DNA from 4 places in the Rhizobium sp. 3T7 genome. Region 2 is predicted to be linked to each of the others. Evidence: predicted binding sites of a transcription regulator. Region 2 holds the regulator's gene; each other region holds the start of a gene.

The links. The regulator LexA, encoded in region 2, represses DNA repair genes until DNA is damaged. The targets are predictions, from matches to a motif close to TGTTCNNNNTGTGTTCNG.
Region 1: a site for LexA is predicted at 3,373-3,390, ahead of dinB (DNA polymerase IV). Genes of this name have one in related genera too.
Region 3: a site for LexA is predicted at 2,570-2,587, ahead of K9B32_RS04400 (PA0069 family radical SAM protein). Genes of this name have one in related genera too.
Region 4: a site for LexA is predicted at 3,612-3,629, ahead of ruvC (crossover junction endodeoxyribonuclease RuvC). Genes of this name have one in related genera too.

The regions. Positions count from the first base shown of each region.
Region 1 covers NZ_JAIQXS010000007.1:137,594-143,528, reverse strand. Annotated here, with positions in the region: partial or broken gene K9B32_RS29105 (LysR family transcriptional regulator) at 11-190, opposite strand; gene K9B32_RS12870 (ectoine synthase) at 313-693, shown strand; gene K9B32_RS12865 (amidase) at 771-2,081, shown strand; gene K9B32_RS12860 (VOC family protein) at 2,114-2,527, shown strand; partial or broken gene dnaE2 (error-prone DNA polymerase) at 2,699-3,162, opposite strand; gene dinB (DNA polymerase IV) at 3,611-4,747, shown strand; gene K9B32_RS12845 (phospholipase D-like domain-containing protein) at 4,868-5,935, shown strand, end outside.
Region 2 covers NZ_JAIQXS010000016.1:52,973-58,907, reverse strand. Annotated here, with positions in the region: gene K9B32_RS20570 (methyl-accepting chemotaxis protein) at 1-1,051, shown strand, start outside; gene kdsA (3-deoxy-8-phosphooctulonate synthase) at 1,074-1,919, opposite strand; gene K9B32_RS20560 (VOC family protein) at 1,916-2,800, opposite strand; gene lexA (transcriptional repressor LexA) at 3,000-3,716, shown strand; gene K9B32_RS20550 (hypothetical protein) at 3,807-4,070, opposite strand; gene gltA (citrate synthase) at 4,570-5,859, shown strand; gene lpxB (lipid-A-disaccharide synthase) at 5,889-5,935, opposite strand, start outside.
Region 3 covers NZ_JAIQXS010000002.1:328,323-334,257, reverse strand. Annotated here, with positions in the region: gene K9B32_RS04425 (tetratricopeptide repeat protein) at 1-5, shown strand, start outside; gene K9B32_RS04420 (4-(cytidine 5'-diphospho)-2-C-methyl-D-erythritol kinase) at 12-920, shown strand; gene moaB (molybdenum cofactor biosynthesis protein B) at 904-1,455, shown strand; gene K9B32_RS04410 (hypothetical protein) at 1,492-1,809, opposite strand; gene K9B32_RS04405 (glycosyl transferase) at 1,998-2,516, opposite strand; gene K9B32_RS04400 (PA0069 family radical SAM protein) at 2,655-3,812, shown strand; gene K9B32_RS04395 (ribonuclease HII) at 3,922-4,593, shown strand; gene K9B32_RS04390 (phosphotransferase) at 4,596-5,366, opposite strand; gene K9B32_RS04385 (F0F1 ATP synthase subunit B) at 5,462-5,935, opposite strand, start outside.
Region 4 covers NZ_JAIQXS010000009.1:75,377-81,311, reverse strand. Annotated here, with positions in the region: gene K9B32_RS15035 (AcvB/VirJ family lysyl-phosphatidylglycerol hydrolase) at 1-663, shown strand, start outside; gene K9B32_RS15030 (DinB family protein) at 686-1,249, opposite strand; gene ruvB (Holliday junction branch migration DNA helicase RuvB) at 1,288-2,328, opposite strand; gene ruvA (Holliday junction branch migration protein RuvA) at 2,407-3,024, opposite strand; gene ruvC (crossover junction endodeoxyribonuclease RuvC) at 3,058-3,570, opposite strand; gene K9B32_RS15010 (methyl-accepting chemotaxis protein) at 3,811-5,935, shown strand, end outside.

The sequences.
Region 1 (5,935 bases), on a different contig from region 2:
CGGGCGATATGCCGCGACCGTCCCGTTGAAACAGGGATCGCCCGAACCAGCCTTCAAGAGCCTTTATGTGGTGACTGACCGCGGAATGGGAGACGTTGAGTTCTTTCGCCGCCTTCGTGACACTTTGCAGCCTTGCGACAGATGCCAACGCGCGAAGGGCGACAATTGGCGGAATTCGGGACGCACTCACTTGTCTGATTTCCTAACAAATCTGTTCGATCTATCTGCTTTATTTCATGCACGCAGCTTGTCAAATGGGCGCGTCGAAAAGCAAGCAACCGCTGCTAAGAAATGAATTGGGGATCGTGACCAATGTTCGTGCGCACACTGACAGAGCTTATCGGGACAGATCGAGATGTTGATTGGGGTAACGGGTTGAGCCGGCGTTTCGTTCTGGAGCGCGACGGACTTGGCTTCGCGCTGATGGAAACGACGGTTCGCGCCGGCAGCGAATCGCATCTGCAGTACCGCAACCATCTTGAAGTCTGCTATTGCATCGAAGGCCGAGGCGAGATCGAAGATGGCGACGGGAACGTCTGGACACTTGAGCCGGGGACACTTTACGCTTTGGACAAACACGACAAACACGTTCTTCGTGCCCACACAGACATGCGGCTCGTCAGCGTCTTCAATCCACCGATCAAGGGCCAGGAATCGCACAATTACGCAAACGGCGCGTACTCCTCGTATTGACCGCGGTTCAGCGAATGGAAATGCGCTAATGACGATGGTGCAATTGCCCAGAAGCTTCTTCAATCCAGGGTGCGATAGTGACAGGTTTCATTCATAAGTTCGATCAGGACGCAACCGCTATAGCTCTCGAAGTGGGTGCAGGACGCCTGACAGCGAGGTCGGTGGCTGAAAGCTTCATCGCCCGGACTTTGATGAAAGAGCCTGACATCCAGGCGTTCGCTGCATTCAATCACGCGCTGGTGCTCGAACAAGCCGATCGTATAGACAGAAGTCCCGAAAAGGGACTGCTTGCGGGCGTCCCAATCGGCGTCAAGGATATCTTCGATACGGTTGACTGGGCGACTGAGTTCAATTCGCCGATCTATCGCAACAATCGACCCTCTCGAGATGCCCATGCCGTCGCTCTTCTCCGGCAGGAAGGAGCGGTCGTTATGGGCAAGACAGCGACGGCCGAATTCGCGTTCATGCATACCGGCCCTACCCGCAACCCACATGATCTGTCACGAACACCAGGCAGTTCGAGTGCGGGATCGGCGGCGGGGCTCGCGGCGGGCCTTTTTGCCGCTGCGCTCGGCACGCAGACCGCAGGTTCCCTGATCAAGCCGGCATCCTATTGCGGGCTCTACGCCTACAAACCCTCGCACAACCTGGTTTCGCTCGAAGGCGTCAAGCCGCTTGCACCCAGCTTTGACACGGCGGGCTGGTATGGTGCATCCGAACGAGATCTGAGCCTGGTTGCTCGGGTCTTGATTCCTGGTTTGCCAAAATACGCTGCGGCCAATGGGCGGTTGAAGATCGGCTTCTGTAGAACGCCGTATTGGGGAATGGCCGATCCGGATGTTCACCAAGCTGTCACGGCAGCCGCAACCGCGTTTGCCGAGCGGGGCCATGGCGTCGACGAGATTGTTCTGCCATCGGCTTTCGAAACAGTTGCCCGGGATCACCAGATCATAAACGACTGCGAAGGTGCCAGGGCGCTCCACAAGGAACAAAGGACCTCCATCGAATTGATGAGTCCGGAACTCGCCGACATGTTTGCGCGCGCCTCGGCGATTTCCTGGGAAGATGAAGTCGCGACGCGAAACCGGCTGGCGTTGCTCGTTTCTGTTCTGAATGCCACCATCGAGCCCTATGATGCCGTGATCGCACCAAGCTGCGCCCACGTGGCACCGGTCGGCCTGGCTGCTACCGGAACGTCGGACTTCATAAGGCTTTGGACGGCATTTGGCCTTCCCCAAGCCAATATTCCGCTCATGCGCAAAGATGGGGAGTTGCCGATAGGTCTCCAGGTCGTCGGTTCAGCATTTTCCGATGCAAAGCTTCTGCATTGCATCGAGGTCCTGTCCGGCATCCAGAACCATCGCTCCGGACATGCCCAACCGCAATGAGTTCGTCGCATCCCTCAACAAGGAGAATCCCTATGCGCTCTGCCTTTCATCTTGCCTATCACGTGACCGATCTGGACGCGTCGAGGCGCTTTTATGGTGATGTCCTTGGCTGCCGGGAAGGCCGCAGCACGGAGACTTGGGTGGATTTCGATTTTTTCGGGCATCAGATTTCCTTGCATCTCGGCACGCCCTTCGCCGTCAGCCGGACCGGCAAGGTCGGCGACCATATGGTGATGATGCCGCATCTCGGCGTCGTGCTGCCACTTGATGACTGGTTTGCACTGGCGGACCGCCTTCAGGCCGCTCACATCAAATTTGATATCCCGCCGGTCGTTCGCTTTGCTGGCGAACCAGGTGAGCAGCGCACCATGTTCTTCTTCGACCCCAGCGGCAATCCAATCGAAGTCAAAGGTTTCCGTGATTTCGACGGTATATTCGCACGCTAAGCATCGTCCCATTTGACGATTGCATTCCAAGCCTCAAACCGAAAGGCCCCAAAAAGCCATGCCCTTGATCGACCTTACCCACGACTTTGCCGACGGCATGCCAGATTTTCGTTGAGACGAGATGGCGAAGTCAAGCAATTCACCGCCTGCATTCGCCCTTTCGTGACGCATGACGCTTCCAAGATACGAGGAAAGATCGGTCAGCCGGTGGGCGACGAGGTGCACGACGTCCCCTTCCCGCTGGATGCGGCCGTAGGCGCCGAGCATGCCGGCGCCAAGCACGATGCGTCGTTGTTTCTCAAAGGTTTTGACCCAGACGAGCAGATTGGCGATCCCGGATTCATCCTCGATGGCGATGAACTCACGCCCTTGGCCGTGGTTGGCGAACGAGAACAAGGCCAGCCGCCTCGAGCCTGCATCGCTTCCCGACAGGTGACAATCCGGCGTTTCGCCAGATCCTCCTGCGGAGACGAAACCGGATGGTTTTGCAGGGTCAACGCGATATGGCCATAATCCTCGACCACGTCGCCGCCTGATGTGATCGGTCTCAGCGCCACCACCGGTTCATTGAACAACGCTACCGTCTCGTTTTCGCGGGCTGATGCCGCGGCGAAAAGTGGCAGCGGTTCGTCCCGCCGCCGACGACATCATGGAGAGCGCCGAGCACGGGTCCTCCCCCGGGCAGCCGGCTGTCGATCGTCGTAGCATCGAACGGAAGCGCACGACCGCAAACCGCCCTACCTTCGGCGGCTCGTTGCGCTCGCGCAACCAGGCGATAACGGGGGCGACGGCATGGTCATGCAATGGTGCCTCCTTGGGCCTTGCAACTGCCGAAACTGTTGGTATGTTCCCTTTCCGTTCTAAAATCGAAGAGGAGTCGATCAACCGTCAAGCGACTCTCAGGTGAAGCGATCGACAGACTTGAATGCATGCGCGCGTATTTGCAGATTCACCGATGAAATACAGTGGGATACGGAGAAGACGATCATGCGAAGCCCTCGCAGAAAAATTTTGACAAAAGCCTGCTGCTCGATCCTGTCAGCGGTCCGGATAAAATAGACGGCGGCGATTGAAAGGACATGGATGTTGACCGCACAAGAGCCCGAGGGTGAGGACAGACGTGGAGCGGAAGTCATTCCCTCCGCTGGCGGCCGCGTGCGCAAAATCATCCACATCGACATGGACGCGTTCTACGCCTCCGTCGAGCAGCGCGACAATCGGGAGCTTCGAGGCAAACCGGTCGCCGTCGGCCATCCTGAGGCGCGCGGCGTGGTCGCGGCTGCCAGCTACGAGGCCCGCAAATTCGGCGTTCACTCGGCGATGCCCTCGGTGACGGCCAAACGCAAGTGTCCAGACCTGATTTTCGTGCCGCATCGTTTCGACGTCTATCGGGCCGTCTCGCAGCAGATCCATGCGATCTTTGCCGAATACACACCGCTCATCGAACCACTGTCACTCGATGAAGCCTATCTCGATGTCACCGAAAACCTGAAGGGCATGGAACTCGCAACCGAGATCGCCGAGGAGATCCGCGCCAGGATCAAGGCCGAAACCAGGCTCACCGCATCCGCCGGCGTCTCCTACAACAAGTTCCTCGCCAAGATCGCGTCGGACCAGCGCAAACCCGACGGAATGTTCGTCATTACGCCGAAGCATGGCGCTGCCTTCGTCGAAGCGCTCCCTGTCAAGAAATTCCACGGTGTCGGACCGGCGACGGCGCAGAAGATGCAAAAACTCGGGATAGAGACCGGCGCCGATCTCAAGGCCCGTGATCTCTCCTTTCTGCAGCAGCATTTCGGGAAGTCGGGGCCATGGTTCTATTGGATCGCCCGCGGCATCGACGAACGGGAGGTTAAGCCCGATCGCACCCGCAAATCGGTCGGCGCCGAGGATACGTTCCGGGAGGACATTCATGACATCGAGGCAGCCCGGGCCTGCCTGCAATCGCTGATCAGCAAGGTCTGGCGGTACTGCAAGGACAATGGTATGCGCGGCAAGACCGTAACGCTGAAGGTGAAATGGGCCGACTTCACCCAGATCACCCGAAGCAAGACGGCCGCCGCGCCGGTGGCGAGCGCTGCGGAACTTGCCGAGATCGCAGGACTGCTGTTGTCGCCGATCTTTCCTGTTTCAAAGGGCATTCGACTACTGGGCGTGACCCTCTCCTGCCTCGATCATGCCGATGAGGGAAGCCAACCACAGCTCGCACTTGCTTTGTGACCCACCTCGCCCAGATCCATTTGCTGGCGCCCGCGCTATTCTTGGACTTAAACTTTATCGGGCATCTCCATACTGTCGCACAACCGTGATAGATTCCGCCGGTCAACTGGGGAGGCGCGGATGGATACGAACTTTCGGGTCACTGGCAAGAACGCGGCGGCACCATTTTCTCTCACCATCCATCGCGGCGACGGCATGCTGCTTCTGGGAATGGACTGGAAGGATGGCCGGCCCCCGACCAACTTCGTTGGTTTTGCGATCCAGTATCGAGAGCCTGGAACCGATGTCTTCAAGAACGTGCGCAATCGCATCGGCTTCCCTGGCCAGGACGTCCCCGGGGACGGTATTCGCACCACTGACGCGCCGATCCAAAAATTCCGCTGGGTGCATTTTCCCTTCAACGCAGATCTGCCAGGCGCCTTCGTCTATCGAGTGATGCCGATGTTCATGGGTGCTGACGGTGCGCTCACTTCTGGCGAGGCGCAGGAAACGGAACTGGCGCTGATGCGCGAAACCATTCCCGGCAAGCTCAACGTCGCCTTCACCCGGGGTTTTGTCTCATCGCAGGCATTCGTACGCAACTTCGCAGCCGGCGGACCATTGATCACGCTGGTGCCGCCTGATGGGGATGAGGGCTTGGACTTCGTGCCCACCCATGCCGATGCCGAACGCGCACTCGCCTGGATGGGGTTCGAAGCGCGCGCCGAAACGCTTTCGCTGCTCGAGCGCTCTCGCGATGCAGGCGCGGAGGTCCGCGTCATTGCTTATGACCTCAATCTGCCGGCGGTGGTCGAACGGCTGGAAGCGCTTGGGCCAAATCTCAAGGTCATTGTCGACGACAGCGCCCGAACCAAAGGACACGGACGACCGGACTCCCCCGAGACCCACGCGGCCGAACGCCTGATCGCCTCGGCCGGCGCGGAAAACGTGAAGCGCCAGAACATGGCAAACCTGCAGCATCACAAGTCGATCGCTGTCCGCGGAGGCGGTATCGATACCGTCGTCTACGGTTCGACGAACCACAGTTGGCGGGGCTTTTATGTTCAGTCGAACAATAGCCTCGTTGTTCAAAGCGCAAGCGCGGTCGGCGACTATTTTGCCGCCTTCGAGAATTACTTCACGGCGGAAGGTGCGGCGGATTTCATCGCCTCGGCCAGTTCCCGCGGCTGGCATGACCTGGGGCTGGAC
Region 2 (5,935 bases):
CCGTGAGCGCCAGGATGCCGAACGCCAGGTCCAGACACAGCGCGATGCGGCGCTCGCCGCCACCAAGGCAGACGAGGAAGCCGCCCGCGAGCGCGTCATCACCAGTCTGAGCCGCGGTCTGGAGCGCCTTTCCGGCGGCGACCTCTCTTTCCAACTCAGCGAGCCCTTCGAAGCGACCTATGAGAAGCTGCGCGAGGAGTTCAACTCGAGCATCCGTACACTTTCCGGCGCAATGAAAGAAATCTCAGCCGTCACGAATACGGTAAGGACCGGCTCGAGCGAAATCGCGTCGAGCACGGATGATCTGGCCCGGCGAACGGAACATCAGGCCGCCTCACTGGAGCAAGCAGCCTCGGCGCTCGACCAGATCACGGTCACCGTCAAGAATTCATCGGAACGGGCCAACGAAGCCAACGCGATGATGACGGCGACCAAGGAAAGCGCAAGCTACTCGGCGACCGTCGTGCACGAGGCGGTGGCCGCGATGGAGAAGATCGAGACATCATCCGCACAGATCGGCCAAATCATCAACGTCATCGACGAAATCGCCTTCCAGACCAACCTCCTCGCACTCAATGCCGGAGTGGAGGCCGCCCGCGCAGGTGAGGCCGGAAAGGGCTTTGCCGTCGTTGCACAGGAAGTGCGCGACCTTGCCGGTCGGTCCGCCAATCTGGCGAAAGAAATCAAACAGTTGATCGAGACCTCTTCCAGCCAGGTTTCAGCAGGCGTCGGCCTTGTCAACCGCACAGGCGAAGCACTCGGCAATATCGATCAGCAGATTCTCAAGGTCACGGCGCTGATCGAGGGGATCGTGCGTTCTTCCGCCGAACAAACCACCGCGCTCCTGGAAGTCAATGCCGCCATCAACACGATGGACAGCGTCACGCAGCAGAACGCGGCGATGGTCGAGCAAACCAGCGCCGCCTGCCGAGAGCTGGGCGACGAGGCGGTGCACCTCAATCACCTGCTGTCCCGTTTCTGTCTCGACGAAACGGGAAAGTCTGTGACCATGGGATATCCCTCCCACAAAAGGATGGCGCTCGCCGGTTGACGGCCGACACCGTCTGCCGGTTTCAGGCGGCCTTTGCAATCCCGTCGAAGGCCAGCAGCTTTTCGAGCAGCCGCGGCATATCCTTCAGATACACCATGTTCGGCCCGTCGGATGGCGCATTGTCAGGATCTTCGTGCGTTTCTACGAAGACACCGGCGACGCCAACCGCAACGGCTGCCCGTGCCAGCGTCTCCACGAATTCGCGCTGGCCGCCGCTCGAACCGCCCTGCCCGCCCGGCTGCTGCACCGAATGCGTCGCATCGAAAACGACTGGAGCACCCATCGCCGCCATGATTGGCAGCGAACGCATGTCGGAAACCAGTGTGTTGTAGCCGAACGAGGCGCCGCGTTCGCAAAGCAGAATATTCGGGTTTCCGGTCGCGTTCAGCTTGTTGAGAACGTTCTTCATGTCCCAAGGCGCCAGGAACTGTCCCTTCTTGACGTTAATGGCTCGGCCGGTCTTCGCGGCTGCCACTAACAGATCGGTTTGACGGCTCAGGAAGGCCGGGATCTGCAGGACGTCGACGACCGTCGCCACCTCGGCGCACTGCTCCTCGGTGTGGATGTCGGTCAGAACCGGAAAGCCGTATTCCTTCTTGAGGTCCGAAAAGACCTCCAGCGCCTTTTCAAGACCTACGCCGCGCTGCGCCGACAGCGAGGTGCGGTTTGCCTTGTCGAACGAGGACTTGTAGACGAGGCCGAGACCAAGTTTGTCGCAGAGTTCCTTCAATACACCGGCGACCATGAAGGCATGGTCGCGGCTCTCCATCTGGCAAGGCCCGGCAATCAGGGACAGCTTGCCGGCATTCGAAAAGGTGACGCGGCCGGCGCCTTCGCCGATCACGACTTCGGAATTTGTCTGGCTCATCGTTTCTCCTCGAAGGCGAAGAGCGCGCCCTGACCGGGCGCCGCCTTCACCAGAATTCGATTGTTCTTGCGCGTGTAAGTCATCCCGTTAGCAGCCAAATGCGCTTCTGTCACGGCGAGATCACTGACCTTGAAGACAATGGCGACGCCACGCAGGCCGCGATCGTTTGAAGGTGCCGGAATATCGAAGTAGGCATCCAATCCATCTGGGGAGAGAACGCTCACTCTGGCGTTCGGAGTTGTCACACTCGCGCCAAAGGCCTCGTTGGTCACCGGGAGGCCGTGCGCCGCAGCACGCACAAATGGCGCAAATGCTTTTGGGTCCGGCGCGCCAAGAACAATCTCTGCGATCCCACCCACGCCATTTGCGTGCTTTTGCAGCGCTCTACGGTCAGCCGGCAGCGGATTGACGCGTTGGCACGTAAAAAAGAAAAAATCCGGAGCCCGCAGATCGACCGCGAACGCGAGCTTGAACGCAGCGGTGACCTGAGAGCCGTCAGGCATCTTCATCGGCCGCTCGAACTGCAGCATCTCGCCGCCATTGATCTTTTCGGCAAGGAACCGGGCGTGGTCGCGATCAGCATCGGCGGTCGCAAAGACCACCGCGGAGAACCCATCATCCCCGCATCGAAATCGGAAAGCCCGGTCACGCGCAGTGAAGACATTGCCTTTCTTCGCCGACGCCTCGTGCAGCTCCGCGCTGGCGACGCCCAAGGGTTCCAGGTATGTTTCGTCGGCGAAGAATATGCAGGCGTTCTCGGTTCCAAAAGGATGCCGGGCATCGGGCGCGACGGTGAATCCCAGCTTTCCCAAGCGCTCGCGCGCAAGTCCGATATTGGAGACCGGCAGCACGATGTGGTCCAGCGGATGTGCTTCGCTCATGGCAAACTCTCCGGAATTTGCGAAGATGTGCGCCGGGCAAGGCAACAATGCAACCCCCTTCTACGCTTTCACTCAAATGCGACGCAAAAACGGAGCAAGTTGCAGGCAAGTTTTATGAACATTTAGGTACTTGCGGAACACATATGGAACATATAGTGTCTGTTCTGGCTTTGTTTCACGACTCTGGGGTTCAACTTCGATGCTGACGCGCAAGCAACAGGAGCTTCTTCTCTTCATTCACGAGCGAATGAAGGAATCCGGTGTCCCTCCGTCTTTCGACGAAATGAAGGACGCCTTGGATCTCGCGTCCAAGTCAGGCATCCACCGGCTGATTACCGCGCTCGAAGAACGGGGCTTCATTCGCCGACTGCCTAATCGGGCCCGCGCATTGGAGGTCATCAAGCTGCCGGAGGCTTACAATCCGAGCCTGCAGCCCCGCCGCGGCTTTTCGCCGAGCGTTATCGAAGGCAGCCTCGGCAAACCGCAGCCGGTTGCGCCTCCGAAGCCGGCTGCGCATGCCGACAACGACAGCTCGGCTTCCGTACCGGTGATGGGGCGGATAGCTGCCGGCGTGCCGATTTCTGCAATCCAGAACAATACCCACGACATTACAGTTCCGGCCGACATGCTTGGCCCGGGCGAGCACTATGCGCTTGAGGTGAAGGGCGACTCGATGATCGAAGCCGGCATCTTCGACGGCGACACGGTGATCATCCGCAACGCCAGCACGGCAAATGCCGGCGACATCGTCGTCGCACTCGTCGATGACGAGGAAGCGACCCTCAAACGTTTCCGCCGCAAGGGCGCCTCCATTGCGCTTGAGGCCGCGAACCCGGCTTATGAAACGCGCATTTTCGGACCCGACCGCGTCAAGGTTCAGGGCAAGCTGGTCGGCCTCATTCGCCGTTATCACTAACGGCGGGCAGCTCGTCGTCAAACGTACCGCTTCGCCAGTTGTATGCCTGATGCCGCATCCAGGGGTGATCAAGCGTGGTATACGCGGCCGTCACGATGGGTGCTCCACATCTATCCGTATCTCAGCGGTGCCCGAGCGGCGCAAGGTTTCGCCGGTGAATAGCAGTGCGCCCGACCGGCATTCCGTCAGGCGAGCAGGCGTTGCGACAATATCGGCGGTGTCGCACGCAGCGCCGAAGTACACAGGGTTTTCGACGATTGTCAGGACGTAGCCGCTATCATGCGTGGCGGTGCACCAGGCAGAGAACCGCGCCAGTCCCGAGGAAGACCGGAGAGAACAGGAAGAACCGCCCATGTTCCATCTCCGTTGCCACAACCCGTCGAAACCACGATGAGCAGCCGAGAGTCGGTCGTACGCCGCGCTGGCCAGGAAACGAGTGATTGCGTGCGGAAGGCGCGGAGGCTTGGGAGCAGATTGAGCCCGGAGAAAATAACGCTCTGCCGCACGAGCAGGCGCATCGGCGCCGGGTCTCTCACCTCAAATGGCTTCAACCCCGGCATGCATCTGCGCCCAAAAGTAGCGGCCCTTGCAACCACAATGCAAGCTCGCGAGGCTTGAAGCAACAATAATCGATTGAAATCTGAAGGAAAATCGGAAGTCAGAAAAGCCAAGGATTATCATTAGCTTCTGCTATGCGCAGGGTTCATCGCAGCAGTGCCCAAAAGTTGATACTGCAATGCACAAAATGGCACCACGGTAACTTGGCATTCGGCGCGCGATCATATAGCTATCGTCGACGACGCTTAACCCTATGGCGCTTTTATGGCGCCAACCGCCAGTTTGGAGGATCAGAATGACGGAACAAAGCGCAACACTGAAAATCGGTGATAAATCAGTCGATCTCGCCGTCAAGAGCGGCACGATTGGCCCTGATGTCATCGATATCGGCGCCCTGTACAAGAATACGGCTTCCTTCACGTACGATCCTGGTTTCACCTCGACCGCATCCTGTGAATCGAAAATCACGTATATCGATGGTGATGCCGGCGTATTGCTTCATCGCGGTTATCCGATCGAGCAACTTGCCGAGCACGGCGACTTCCTCGAGGTCTGCTACCTGCTTCTCTACGGAGAACTGCCGACCGCTGCCCAGAAGAAGGATTTCGACTATCGCGTCACGCATCACACGATGGTGCATGAGCAGATGAGCCGGTTCTTCACTGGCTTCCGCCGCGACGCGCATCCGATGGCCGTCATGTGCGGCTGCGTCGGCGCGCTGTCGGCCTTCTACCATGATTCCACCGACATCACGGATCCGCATCAGCGCATGGTCGCAAGCCTGCGGATGATCGCCAAGATGCCGACGCTCGCTGCCATGGCCTACAAGTATCACATCGGCCAGCCCTTCGTTTACCCGAAGAACGATCTCGACTACGCCTCGAACTTCCTGCGCATGTGCTTCGCAGTTCCCTGCGAGGAATATGTGGTCAATCCGGTGCTGGCCCGCGCCATGGACCGCATCTTCATCCTGCATGCCGATCATGAGCAGAACGCTTCGACCTCGACCGTCCGCCTCGCCGGCTCGTCGGGCGCAAACCCGTTTGCCTGCATCGCGGCCGGCATTGCATGCCTCTGGGGCCCGGCTCACGGCGGCGCCAATGAAGCTGCGCTGAACATGCTCACCGAGATCGGCACCGTTGACCGTATTCCGGAATACATTGCCCGCGCCAAGGACAAGAACGATCCGTTCCGTCTGATGGGCTTCGGTCACCGCGTCTACAAGAACTACGATCCGCGCGCCAAGATCATGCAGAAGACGACGCATGAGGTTCTCGGCGAACTCGGCGTCAAGGACGATCCGTTGCTCGAAGTCGCGATGGAACTCGAGCGCATCGCACTGACCGATGAATACTTCATCGAGAAGAAGCTCTATCCGAACATCGACTTCTACTCGGGCATCACGCTGAAGGCCCTCGGCTTCCCCACGACCATGTTCACCGTGCTGTTTGCTCTCGCTCGCACGGTCGGCTGGATTGCCCAGTGGAATGAGATGATCGAAGATCCGGAACAGCGTATCGGTCGCCCGCGCCAGCTCTACATCGGCGAGCCGCAGCGTGATTACCTGCCGGTCTCCAAGCGCTAAACTGCGATAGCAGACAGCAAAAAGCCCGGTCAGAAATGGCCGGGCTTTTTCTTTTGAAGGACGTCGAGAACGATCT
Region 3 (5,935 bases), on a different contig from region 2:
CCTGATAGGCGATGCCAGCAGCCATTATGCGCGATGACGTGACTGTCATCGAGGAGGCTCCGGCAAAAATCAATCTGGCCCTGCATGTGACGGGCCAGAGATCCGATGGCTACCGTCTCCTCGATATGCTGGTGACCTTCACCCGGCATGGCGACCGGCTGGAATTTACGTCGGCGGGCTCAGACGAGTTCGTGATCTCAGGACGCTTTGCCGAAGCGCTCGTCGACGACCGCGGCGACAATCTTGTCCTGAAGGCCCGGGACTTTCTCCGCGAGGCAGTTGCTCGCGAGAGTGGCTTTGCTCCCGCGGTTCGCATCCATCTCCAGAAGAACCTGCCGATTGCATCCGGAATCGGCGGCGGATCGGCCGATGCGGCAGCGACGCTTCGCGGTCTTATGCGGCTTTGGAACGTCTCACTTTCGAATGCGACCATCGAGGCGATCGCCGTCCGGCTCGGTGCCGACGTGCCCATGTGCCTGGCGAGCAGACCACTGATCGCGCGCGGCATTGGCGAAGAGATCACGCCTGTCGACGACATGCCGGCCTTTGCCATGGTGCTGGCAAACCCGTTGAAAGGCGTATCGACGCCCGAGGTTTTCCGGAAGCTGGCGATCAAGACCAAACCGGCACTCGACATGGCCCCGCGTTCCACCTGGGTCGAGATGATAGGCTCGATGCGCAATGACCTTGAGCCGGTCGCTCGGGACCTGCTGCCCGAAATTACCGAGATCTCGGCGATGCTCAAGAAGCAAGGCGCTTCGCTTGTTCGCATGTCTGGTTCGGGCGCGACCTGCTACGGCATCTTCGATACGCTTGCAGCGGCTGAAGACGCAGTCGCCGCGCTTCACAGCGAGCGACCGGACTGGTATTTCGAAACAACAGAAACGATCGCTGGAGGGCATGATGCCAGGGCTGGATGAAACGCGTTCTTTCATCCCTGTCGGCATTGCCGTGCTGACGGTCTCGGATACACGGACGCTCGCCGATGACCGTTCCGGCGATACGTTGGTTTCCAGGATCACGGAGGCGGGTCACCGGTTGGTCGACCGCGCGATCGTCCCCGACGACCGACAGGCAATCGCTTCGCGTGTGAAGGCCTGGACCGAGCGCGACGATATCGACGTCGTGATCACCACCGGCGGAACAGGCTTTACCGGCCGCGACGTTACGCCGGATGCGCTGGAACCGCTTTTCGAGAAGAAGATGGATGGCTTTTCGGAGGTGTTCCACCGTATCTCCTACGACAAGATCGGCACTTCGACGATTCAATCACGCGCCACGGCGGGAGTTGCCAACGCGACCTTTATCTTCGCGCTGCCCGGCTCGCCCGGCGCCTGCAAGGACGCCTGGGACGGCATACTGAAAGCCCAGCTCGACTACCGCCACATGCCCTGTAATTTCGTGGAGATCATGCCGCGCCTCGATGAGCATCTGAAGCGCGGCGGGGGCAAGTAACGAACTGCTTCGGCAGAAAAATGCAAACCTGCCGCTCTATGTCCCAATGCCCGGAAAAGTAGGCATCGTCTCCCAGCTATCACCCGACAGCAGGATGCAGCTTACGCCGCGAACATCCGTGATGAGCAGCGTCCACGTGCCGCTCTGCGCGGCATAGACCTCAAGCATGGCGTTCTGGTTGACCAATCCGACTGCCGTCAGTTTTTCGGCAAAGTTCTTGTCGAGGAAATTGACGACCTCGGATCGGCCTGCGCAACTGCGCATCATCTGCGATGCTGCCGAATGCGGATGCGCGATCATCGATGTCGTCAATATGACGGCCGAGAACAGGCCGCGGATCATATTGCGTTTCATGACGCACCTCCTTTTGCCGGAAACCGGCAGAAGAGGAGACTTCCGCTGACCTGTTCTGCCGTCTAACGGCATTCCATGGTCGACCGTCACGAAGCGAGGCGCTCGGGCGGCGCCATGCAGAAATTATAGCGCAAAATTGTATCGGGCGCCATCTTTTGCGGAGAAGTCGAAGGACCAGCACGCGTTTGCTATAGGGCGGCGCGCGCGACCCATGATGGAATCAGTTCGCTGGAAAGCTTGCGCAGCTTCTGCCCTTTCGCGAATTCGGAAAGGCGCATACCACTTCTTGCCGTGGCCAGCGCCTGCTTCTTGGGAAGGAGAAGTCCAAGCTCGAGCGGCGACGAGGCGCGGCCGATGCGCTGCAGGAAGGGCCGTCGATATCCCCGCGAGGCAGTGAAGCGCGCCGGCAACTGGTTTAGCGCCATGTACTCGGCAATCTCGTCGATCCAGCCCGTCTGTGGCCGCGCTCCCGGCTCGACGAAAAGCAGCCACTCGCCCCGCGCCGAGCGCACTATATCCTTGATATCCCATTGCGAATGAAACCGGCAGCCGGCGGCATCGGCCACCCTTGAGGTCCCATCCCTTGAGTCATGGTCAAGCACTACGACATCGCTGACGAGCCCCTCCACTGCGCCCGCAACCAACACCGATAACGTCTGCGCCAGTTCAGGTTCCTGATCCCGGCATTCGAGTACAACAGTCAACATTGCCTATTCATAGAGCGCCGCACAAAAATTTGCCAGCGGCACTTTCCTCATTTTGTTCTTGCATTGTTCTCATATTGCCGATAGGAACTTAATCATCAAAACGGATGGAAGCAACGCTTCCGCCAGCGGAGAATCCCGATGAACGAGCAGTCCCTTGCAGGGCAGGCCGCATTCGCGCCTGCCAATACGGCAGATATTGCCGATGCGATGATCGTATCTGCCGGCCTGCGGATCGAAGTCGACCGCCGCCGGGGCCGCGCAGCCGGACTCAATCCGAGCGGGCGCTTCGAGCCGTTGCGCCGTGAGACTTTCGACGACGGCTGGCAGAACCTTGAGGACCTGCCTCCGTTCAAGACCGAGGTTCAGATCGAAAAGCCCCGAACGGCCATCACCCGCAATGAATCGCCGGACATTCCCTTCGACCGCTCGATCAATCCCTATCGCGGCTGCGAGCATGGCTGCATCTACTGCTTCGCGCGGCCGACGCATGCCTATATGGGGCTTTCGGCCGGCCTCGACTTCGAAGCAAAGCTCTTTGCCAAGCCCGATGCTGCGAAGCTTCTGGAGCGCGAATTGGCGAAGCCCGGCTATAGGCCGCGCGTGATCGCGATCGGCACCAACACCGATCCCTACCAGCCAATCGAGAAGGAGTGGCGCATCATGCGGCAGATTCTCGAGGTGCTTGAGAAGGCGAACCATCCGGTTTCGATCGTAACCAAGTCGGCAATGATCATGCGCGACATCGACATTCTCTCGGCGATGGCGGAGAGGAACCTTGTGCGTGTTTCGCTGTCGGTCACGACGCTCGACCGAAAGCTGGCGCGAACGATGGAGCCGCGCGCCTCGACGCCGACGCGTCGGCTGGAGGCCATCCGCGCGCTCTCCGAGGCAGGTATACAGACATCGGTGATGGCTGCCCCGATGATTCCGGCGCTCAACGATCATGAACTGGAGCGCATTCTGGACTCGGCTCACGCCGCTGGCGCTGCGGAAGCGGGTTATGTGATCCTGCGCCTGCCGCTCGAAGTGTCACCGCTGTTTCGCGACTGGCTGCTGCAAAATTATCCCGACCGCTACCGCCACGTCATGTCGCTGGTTCGCTCGATGCGCGACGGCAAGGATTACGACGCCGAGTTCGGCAAGCGAATGAAAGGTGCTGGACCCTATGCCTGGCAGATTGCCCGCCGTTTTGAAATGGCAACGAAACGGCTCGGTATGACCCGACGCAGCATGCCACTACGGGACGACCTTTTCGTTCCGCCCGATGGCAGCGGCGTTCAACTCTCGCTGCTTTGATGTTTGAGTTCGCGGATGGTCGCCCTGCCCTTCCGCGCTCAAGTCCCCGGCCCGCCGCCCTGATCCGGGGACTTGCAGGAAATCGGGTTGGCGTGCGAGGTTCAGCCGCATGAAACGTCGCACGCCACCCGATTCTCCCATGCTTTTCGAAGATGTCCCTCTCGTGCCGGATTTCCGGCTGGAACTGAAGGCGCGCAAGGCCGGTCATTGGCCGGTCGCCGGCGCCGATGAGGCGGGGCGCGGCCCTCTCGCCGGCCCCGTCGTGGCGGCCGCTGTCATTCTCGATCCCAAACGCATTCCTGATGGGCTGAACGATTCGAAGCAGCTTTCAGCACAGAAGCGCGAGGAGCTCTTCGTGCAGATTCTCGCAACGGCGACGGTGTCTATCGCCTCCTCAAGCTCGACGCGCATCGACGAGACGGATATCCGCAAGGCCAGCCTAGACGCAATGCGCCGCGCCATCTGTGGCCTGTCGATTCCTGCAAGCTATGTCCTGACCGACGGGCTCGACATTCCACCCGGTCTTGCCTGCCCTGGGCAGGCGGTCGTCAAGGGTGACGCACGCTCCGTGTCCATCGCTGCCGCCTCGATCGTCGCCAAGGTGACGCGGGACCGAATGATGGCACGCGCCGACAGCACGTTCCCGGCCTACGGCTTTGCCGCGCATGCAGGCTATGGCACCGCGCAGCACCGGGCCGGCATCGAAAGACACGGCCCCTGCTCGCTGCATAGGATGACCTTCAGTCCGCTGAAAAAAGGCGGGTTTATCGACGGCGAATGACGTCAGGTCAGACGCGAGACGCCCGCTACGATCTGCTCCCTGTGGCGTTGGATATAGGCGATGTCCTTCCGGTAGAGCCGGTGATGCCCTTCCTCGATGTTGCGCTGATACTTCGCCGATCCCGTTGAAGCTTCGGTCTCCATGAAGGAAACGAGGGCTTCGAGCCGCGTGATGATGCCGTCGACTGCCGTAGCGCGAAGTTCGCTGTCCAGCCCATATTCTTCCAGAAAGACACGCGCCCTTTCGATCTGGCTCTCTATACCGGAGAGTTCATGTGCGACGATTGCCGAAGAGAGCGGCGCCCAGCGATAAATCGCATAAGCCAGATCCCATATCCGGGAACCGGGATGCGCAGTCTCGAAGTCGATCACGCCCGCGAGTTTGCCGTCTCTCAGGACGATATTGTAAGGCGCGAAATCGCCATGGCAGATCACATCTAGTGGCTCGCGTGGCGGCAGTTGCCATGTACGCTTCGCCCAGTTGACGGCGACCGGCGCGGTACAGTCGTGGTAGCGGCGCAGCCAGCCTGCCGCCGATAGAAGTGCTGGGGCGGATTGCATCTCGGCGTCCCGCTCAATGTCCGCAATCTTTCCCGGGAGAAAGGTGACACGCTCCCAATCCGCGTCGAGACCGGCCGGCTTCGGTGCGGTATCGAAACCGTGCGCCTGCAGATGCGCCAGAAGCGCCTGCACGCTCCCACTCCACGGGCGGGCGCAACGCCACACCAGGTCGCCACGGCGGAACGGCCCCTCACCGCTGCCTTCCTCCAACATTCAATTCCCCCGATGTGCTCCGGAGACGCACATGTGCGCACAAACAGAAAAGCCCCGCAATGCGGGGCCTTCCTTCCAGAAGCTTGTTGCTCACCTCAATTGAGGCGGCTCTTGACGTGGCTGACCGCGTCGCTGAAGAGCTCGGACTGAACCTTCGTGTCTGCCTTCTTCGCCAGGACGTTTTCGGCCGCAGCGATCGCCAGATCGACAGCAGCGGAACGAACCGCCTTCATCGCATCGGCTTCTGCCTGCTTGATCTTCTGTTCGGAAACCGCGGTGCGGTTCGCGACGAATTCTTCCGTCTTCTTCTTGGCGTCGGCGGTCAGCATTTCGGCTTCGCGCTCGGCTGCAGCAACGATGTGTGCAGCTTCGGCTTCGGCTTCCTTGCGCTTGCGCTGATACTCAGCCAGCAGATGCTGGGCCTCTTCGCGCAGGCGCTTAGCTTCCGAGAGCTCGTTGCGGATCTGATCGGCACGGTCGTCGAGCGACTTCGCCATCATGCCGGGAACCTTGAGGTAAACAACCAGCGCCAGGAATAGAACAAGGCCAACGAATGCGAAGAATGTTGC
Region 4 (5,935 bases), on a different contig from region 2:
CTGATCGACGCCTCCGGCAGTGCCGACAATCCGCTCGGCCTGCCGCTCACCATTCTGGATGCCAAGCCGGCCTTCGATACGATGGCGATCATTTACTCCGGTGACGGCGGCTGGCGCGACATCGATAAGGAGGTCGGTGCGGCGCTGCAGAAGCAGGGCGTCCCTGTCGTCGGCGTCGACTCGCTTCATTATTTCTGGTCGGAACGGAAGCCCCAGCAAACGGCGGACGATCTCAGCAAGATTATCGAGCTTTATCGCAAGCAGTGGAACGTGAAGCACGTTCTGCTCATCGGCTACTCCTTCGGCGCCGACGTCGTGCCTGCCGCCTATTCACGTCTGAAGCCTGCCGCCAGGGCGGCTATCGCGCAGATGTCGCTGCTGTCCCTCTCGCACGAGGTGGATTACCAGATCTCCGTCATGGGATGGCTCGGCCAGAAGACCGAAGGTGCCGGTGGCGACCCCGTTGATGATCTGAAGAAGGTCGATCCGAAGATCGTCCAGTGCATCTACGGAAAGGAAGATGACGACGAGGTGGCTTGCCCTGATCTGAAGGAAAGCGGTGTGGATGTGATCGCCCTTGCCGGCGACCACCACTTTGATGAGAACTATGAGCTCCTGAGCAAGACGATCATCGACGGGCTGAAGGCGCGACTGCAGGACTAGAGCGCATCGGTCCCTTCAGAGGTTAGCGCATCAAATAGTCTTCACTCCAGCCGAGAGCGGCAAGATCGCCGCTCCGGAAGCGACCATCGTCTGCAACGATGAATTCGTCGAGCTGTGGCGGCGGCACGCTCGTTCCCGCGAGCATCGCGTGAACCTGGCCGCGATGATGCGTCTGATGCTGGAACAGATGGTTTAAAACGTCTTCCATCCGCTCGCGCTGGATGCGTTCGGTGCGATGGATCTCGGTCACCGACGCCAGCTTTTCCGGGGTGGCGGCTTCGCAGAGCGCGACCAGCCGACGATCGACTTTGGCCTGCTCGGCTGCAAGCTTTGCGATATCGTCGAACGGTTCCTCGACGTCCCAGGCGGCAGGCCCAAGCGTGCCGCCTTCGAGCGCGTCGATGTAAAACCAGTCGACCGTCAGAATATGGTTGAGTGTCGCCTTGATCGACGGAAAGAAGCTTACCCGCGCAGCCTCGAACTCTCCCGGCAGCAACCGGCCGCAAGCCTCATGCAGCCGATGGTTCGCTAGCGCATTGTTAAAGGCAAGCTTGCGGGCGGTCCTGCAGGGGTCGAACGTCGGCATCAGATAACTCCCTTTCTTGACGGGGCCACCCGCAAGCGTCAGTCGTCTTCCTGGAACAAACGAAACTGCGCCGCCTCGAGATCCTTCGGGGGCTGCATGCCGAGATGCTTCCAGGCGGTCGCCGTCAGAACGCGGCCGCGTGGGGTACGCTGGATGAAGCCCTGCTGAATCATGTAGGGCTCGATGATGTCCTCGATAGCATCGCGCGGTTCGGAGAGCCCCGCGGCGATGGTCTCGATTCCAACGGGGCCGCCGCCGAAATTGACCGCGATCATGTTGAGATAACGCTTGTCGAGCTGGTCGAGGCCCATATTGTCGACGAGCAGCCGCGTCAACGCCTCGTCGGCAATCTCGCGGGTGACGGCCTCGGCCTTCGCCACTTCGGCGAAATCGCGCACGCGGCGTAACAGGCGACCGGCAATACGCGGCGTGCCGCGGGCGCGACGGGCGATTTCCCGCGCACCCTCATCGGTCATGGGAAGGTTCATAAGGCGCGCGCCGCGACGAACGATCAGCTCCAGTTCCTCGACGGTGTAGAAGCTCAGACGGACGGGAATGCCGAAACGGTCGCGCAGCGGCGTGGTCAAAAGGCCGAGACGTGTCGTTGCCGCGACGAGGGTGAACTTCGACAGGTCGATCTTGACCGAGCGCGCGGCAGGGCCTTCGCCGATGATGAGATCGAGCTGGAAATCCTCCATCGCGGGATAAAGGATTTCCTCGACAGCCGGGTTGAGGCGGTGGATTTCGTCGATGAAGAGCACGTCGCGCTCCTCGAGATTGGTCAGAAGGGCCGCAAGATCGCCTGCCTTGGCGATAACCGGGCCGGAGGTGGAGCGGAAATTGACGCCGAGTTCCTTCGCCATGATCTGCGCAAGCGTTGTCTTGCCGAGGCCGGGCGGGCCGACGAAAAGCACATGGTCGAGTGCTTCGCCGCGATTCTTCGCCGCCTCTATGAAGACCTTCAGGTTCGCACGCGCCTCCGCCTGGCCGGTGAACTCATCAAGCGATTGCGGCCGCAGCGTCACATCCAGGTCCTCTCCTCGCTTTTCCGAGGATATCAGGCGCGCGGCTTCACTCATGCTGACATTTCCCAATCTTCAAACGCTCGTGACCAATACACCAAGCCAGCGGCTTTGACACCCGCCTGGGCAGAGGGATCAGCGAGCCAATTCCTTCAACCCGAGCCGGATGAGCTTCGCGCTGTCAGCGCCTTCGCCGGCGGTTTTCATCGCTGCGGCGACGGCGTTGGCCGCCTGATCACGCGAATAACCGAGGTTTGTCAGCGCGGAAACCGCGTCCGCGACTGGGGCGGCGGCGACGCCTTCGCCGAGCTCCTGCTTGAGGCCGATGGTGCCGGAGGCTTCGCCTGCGAAGGCCGGCGCCTTATTCTTAAGTTCGGTGACGATGCGCACGGCAACCTTGGGGCCAACGCCCTGGGCGCGCGAGACGGCCGTACGATCCTGCAGCGCGATGGCGTTGGCAAGTTCGCTCGGGGGCAGCGTCGACAGCACGGCAAGAGCCACCTTCGCACCAACCCCCTGAACGCTTTGCAGAAGATTGAACCATTCCCTCTCCAGGGCGGTCATGAAACCGAAGAGTTTCAATTGGTCTTCGCGAACGTAGGTCTCAATGAAGAGCACACAGGCCTCGCCCACCGAACCGAGGCGCGACAGGGTGCGCGCCGAGCAGAAGGCGACGTAGCAGACGCCGTGGACATCAACGAGGACATAGTCGTCGCCGATTTCTTCGATGGTGCCTTTAAGCTTGCCGATCATGCATTTGGTCCGTTCGGTGGTTTACAGTGAAGATTAGCCGGCAAGCGCTGCCTGCCGCATGCGGCCGCTACCGCGGTTGTGAGCATGGCAGATGGCGATCGCCAGCGCGTCGGCTGCGTCGTCGCCTTTGAATTCGACCTTCGGCATCAGGATCTTCAGCATCATGTGGATCTGTTTCTTCTCGCCGTGGCCGACGCCGATGACCGCCTTCTTGACGGCGTTCGGGGCATATTCGGCAACCGGCAGGCCGGAGCGAGCGGGGACGAGCATTGCAATGCCACGGGCCTGGCCGAGCTTCAGCGTCGCAACGGCATCCTTGTTGACGAAAGTTTGTTCGACGGCAGCCTCATCCGGCTGGTAGCTATGCACGACATCCGCCAATCCATCGTGCAGTTGGCAAAGGCGCGAGGCTAGATCCATGTCTCCGTCCGAGGTCACCGTGCCGGATGCGACAAAGCGCAAGGAGTTGCCGAGCGTGTCGATAATTCCCCAGCCCGTGCGGCGCAGGCCCGGATCGACGCCGATGATGCGAATCGTATTTTGCATGCTTCACCCTATTGCAGTCACGAAATAACTGCCATCGATAAGTGAACAAAACAAAAACATTCCTTGTTTTTCAGGGCGGCTGTTTACGGCAATTTAAGCTCCATAGCCGACTTTGAACCATAAAATGTCAGAGGAGCTCCCTTCCACAGAAGGCAAGGCTCCCGTGTTCTGTTTACAGGTCAACCGGTCGGACGTTCCGCGTTCTGCCGGCATGTGCCGTTCCGGAAGGGTTCATCGTTCATGGTTCAGAGATTTCAATCCCTGTCCTTCAAGGTTATCGCTACCTTCATTCTGCTCACCGCGCTCTCGATTGCGGTCATCAACGTTCTCGCTTACTTCGCCAGCAGCCGTATTTCCGGCGAACAGGCCCTCAAGGCAAAGGAGAGCGTCCTGATCTTCCGCGGCGACATGCTGCAGGATCAGCTGAAGCAACTGGAAAACCAGGCAAACTCGATTGCGCGCATAGAAGCGCTTCAGATGTCGATCACGAGCCTGAAGAGCGGCTGGAAGACCATCGAGAAGACGTCGGGCGATACCCGTGCCGAATTGAAGAAGGTGTTCATTACCAGCAATCCGAACCCGGCAGACCAGCGCGAGAAGCTGATGAAGCCGGAGGCGCCAAGCGGCTTCTACTATTCCAACCATGAGACGACGCAGAGCGAAGTGGCTCGTGACCTCGAAAACACCGCCTTCAGCGACCTGCTGATTGCCGATCTCGACGGGAACGTCCTCTACTCCTACAAGAAGAACGACGATTTCGCCGAAAACCTGAAGACCGATGCATGGAAGTCGACCGGCGCCGGTCTCGCCTTCGCCAAGGCGATCGAGAACACCGCGAAGGCGACGGATGATTCCGCCCCCACGGGCTTCTCCGGTCTTCGCGTCGATGCCGCAAGCGGCAAGTCGGCAATCTTTTATGCCGTGCCGATCGTCAAGCTCGGTGCCGCGAAGGGCGTGATGCTCTTCAAGGTGCGCGAAGACATCATTACCAGCATTCTCGCCAAGGGCATCGTGACCGGCAGTACGGCGCAGGCGGCAATCATCTCGGATGACGGCTCGGCGATTGGCGTCAACGCGACCGGTCAGCTCGTGACGCTCGATACCGCGCCTTTCACGTTCGCGAAGGACGCATTGTCGGCAACGGGCATGACGGTCGACGACTTCGATCGCGCCGATGGCTCGGCGCGAGCCTATGTCCGCGGCATCGATTATAAGGGTTCGCGCTTCCTCGTCGTGGAAAGCGTGCGCCTCAGCGAGCTTAACGCCGGCTCCTTGGAGATCGCCACTCTGCTGACGATGATCGCGTTCGGTGTCCTCGTCGTCATGGCTGTTGCGACGTGGGCAATCACCAAGTTGCTCTTCTCGCCGCTTGCTCGCCTTGCCGGCGCCACCCGCGATGTTGCCGATGGCAACCTCGAAGTCGAGATCGGTAGCCAGAACCGCGGCGACGAAATCGGCACGATGGCCAAGGCCTTGGCGCGGTTCAAGCAGTCGCTGGTCGAAAGCCGCGAGCTCGAAGCTGCCAGCAACGAAACGCGGGCGCGCGCGGAACGGGATCGCCAGCAACATATGGCCGAGCGCGAGGCTGAGGCCCGGACACTGCAGGAGGTCGTTCAAGCGATCGACGAGGGTCTGCACCATCTTGCCAGTGGCGATCTTGCCTATCAGATCGAGGCGCGCTTCCCGAACGAACTCGAAAGCCTTCGCATCAATTTCAATGAAGCCCTGGCGGTGCTCAGCGAAACGATGACGGCAATCGGTGGCAACTCCATGGCGGTGCGTGCGGGCTCCGAGGAAATGCGCACCGGTGCCGATGAGCTGGCCGGGCGCACCGAGCGTCAGGCCGCCTCGATCACCGAGACTGCAAACGCCATCGATGCAATCACGCAGTCGGTCCGCGTTCAGATCGAGCGTGCCGAACAGGCCGAACGGATCGCCCGTGACGCCAAGCGGGAGACGACCGGCTCCAGCCAGATCATGCGCGAGACGGTTGCCGCGATGGAGGCGATCCAGGCCTCGTCGCGCCAGATCAATTCGATCATCGCCGTTATCGATGCGATTGCCTTCCAGACCAACCTTTTGGCGCTCAATGCCGGCGTCGAGGCAGCGCGCGCCGGCGAATCCGGCAAGGGCTTTGCTGTCGTCGCCATGGAAGTGCGTGAACTGGCGCAGCGTTCATCGAGCGCTGCAAAGGAGATCGCGAGCCTACTGCAAAAGTCCACGCATGAGGTGGAAATGGGCGTATCCCTCGTCGAGCGCGCCGGCGACGCGCTGACCGGGATCGGCAGCCATGTCGAGGCGATCAACGGCCAGATCAGCGAGATCATGGAAACGACCCGCGAGGAAGCCGACACGCTGCGCCAGA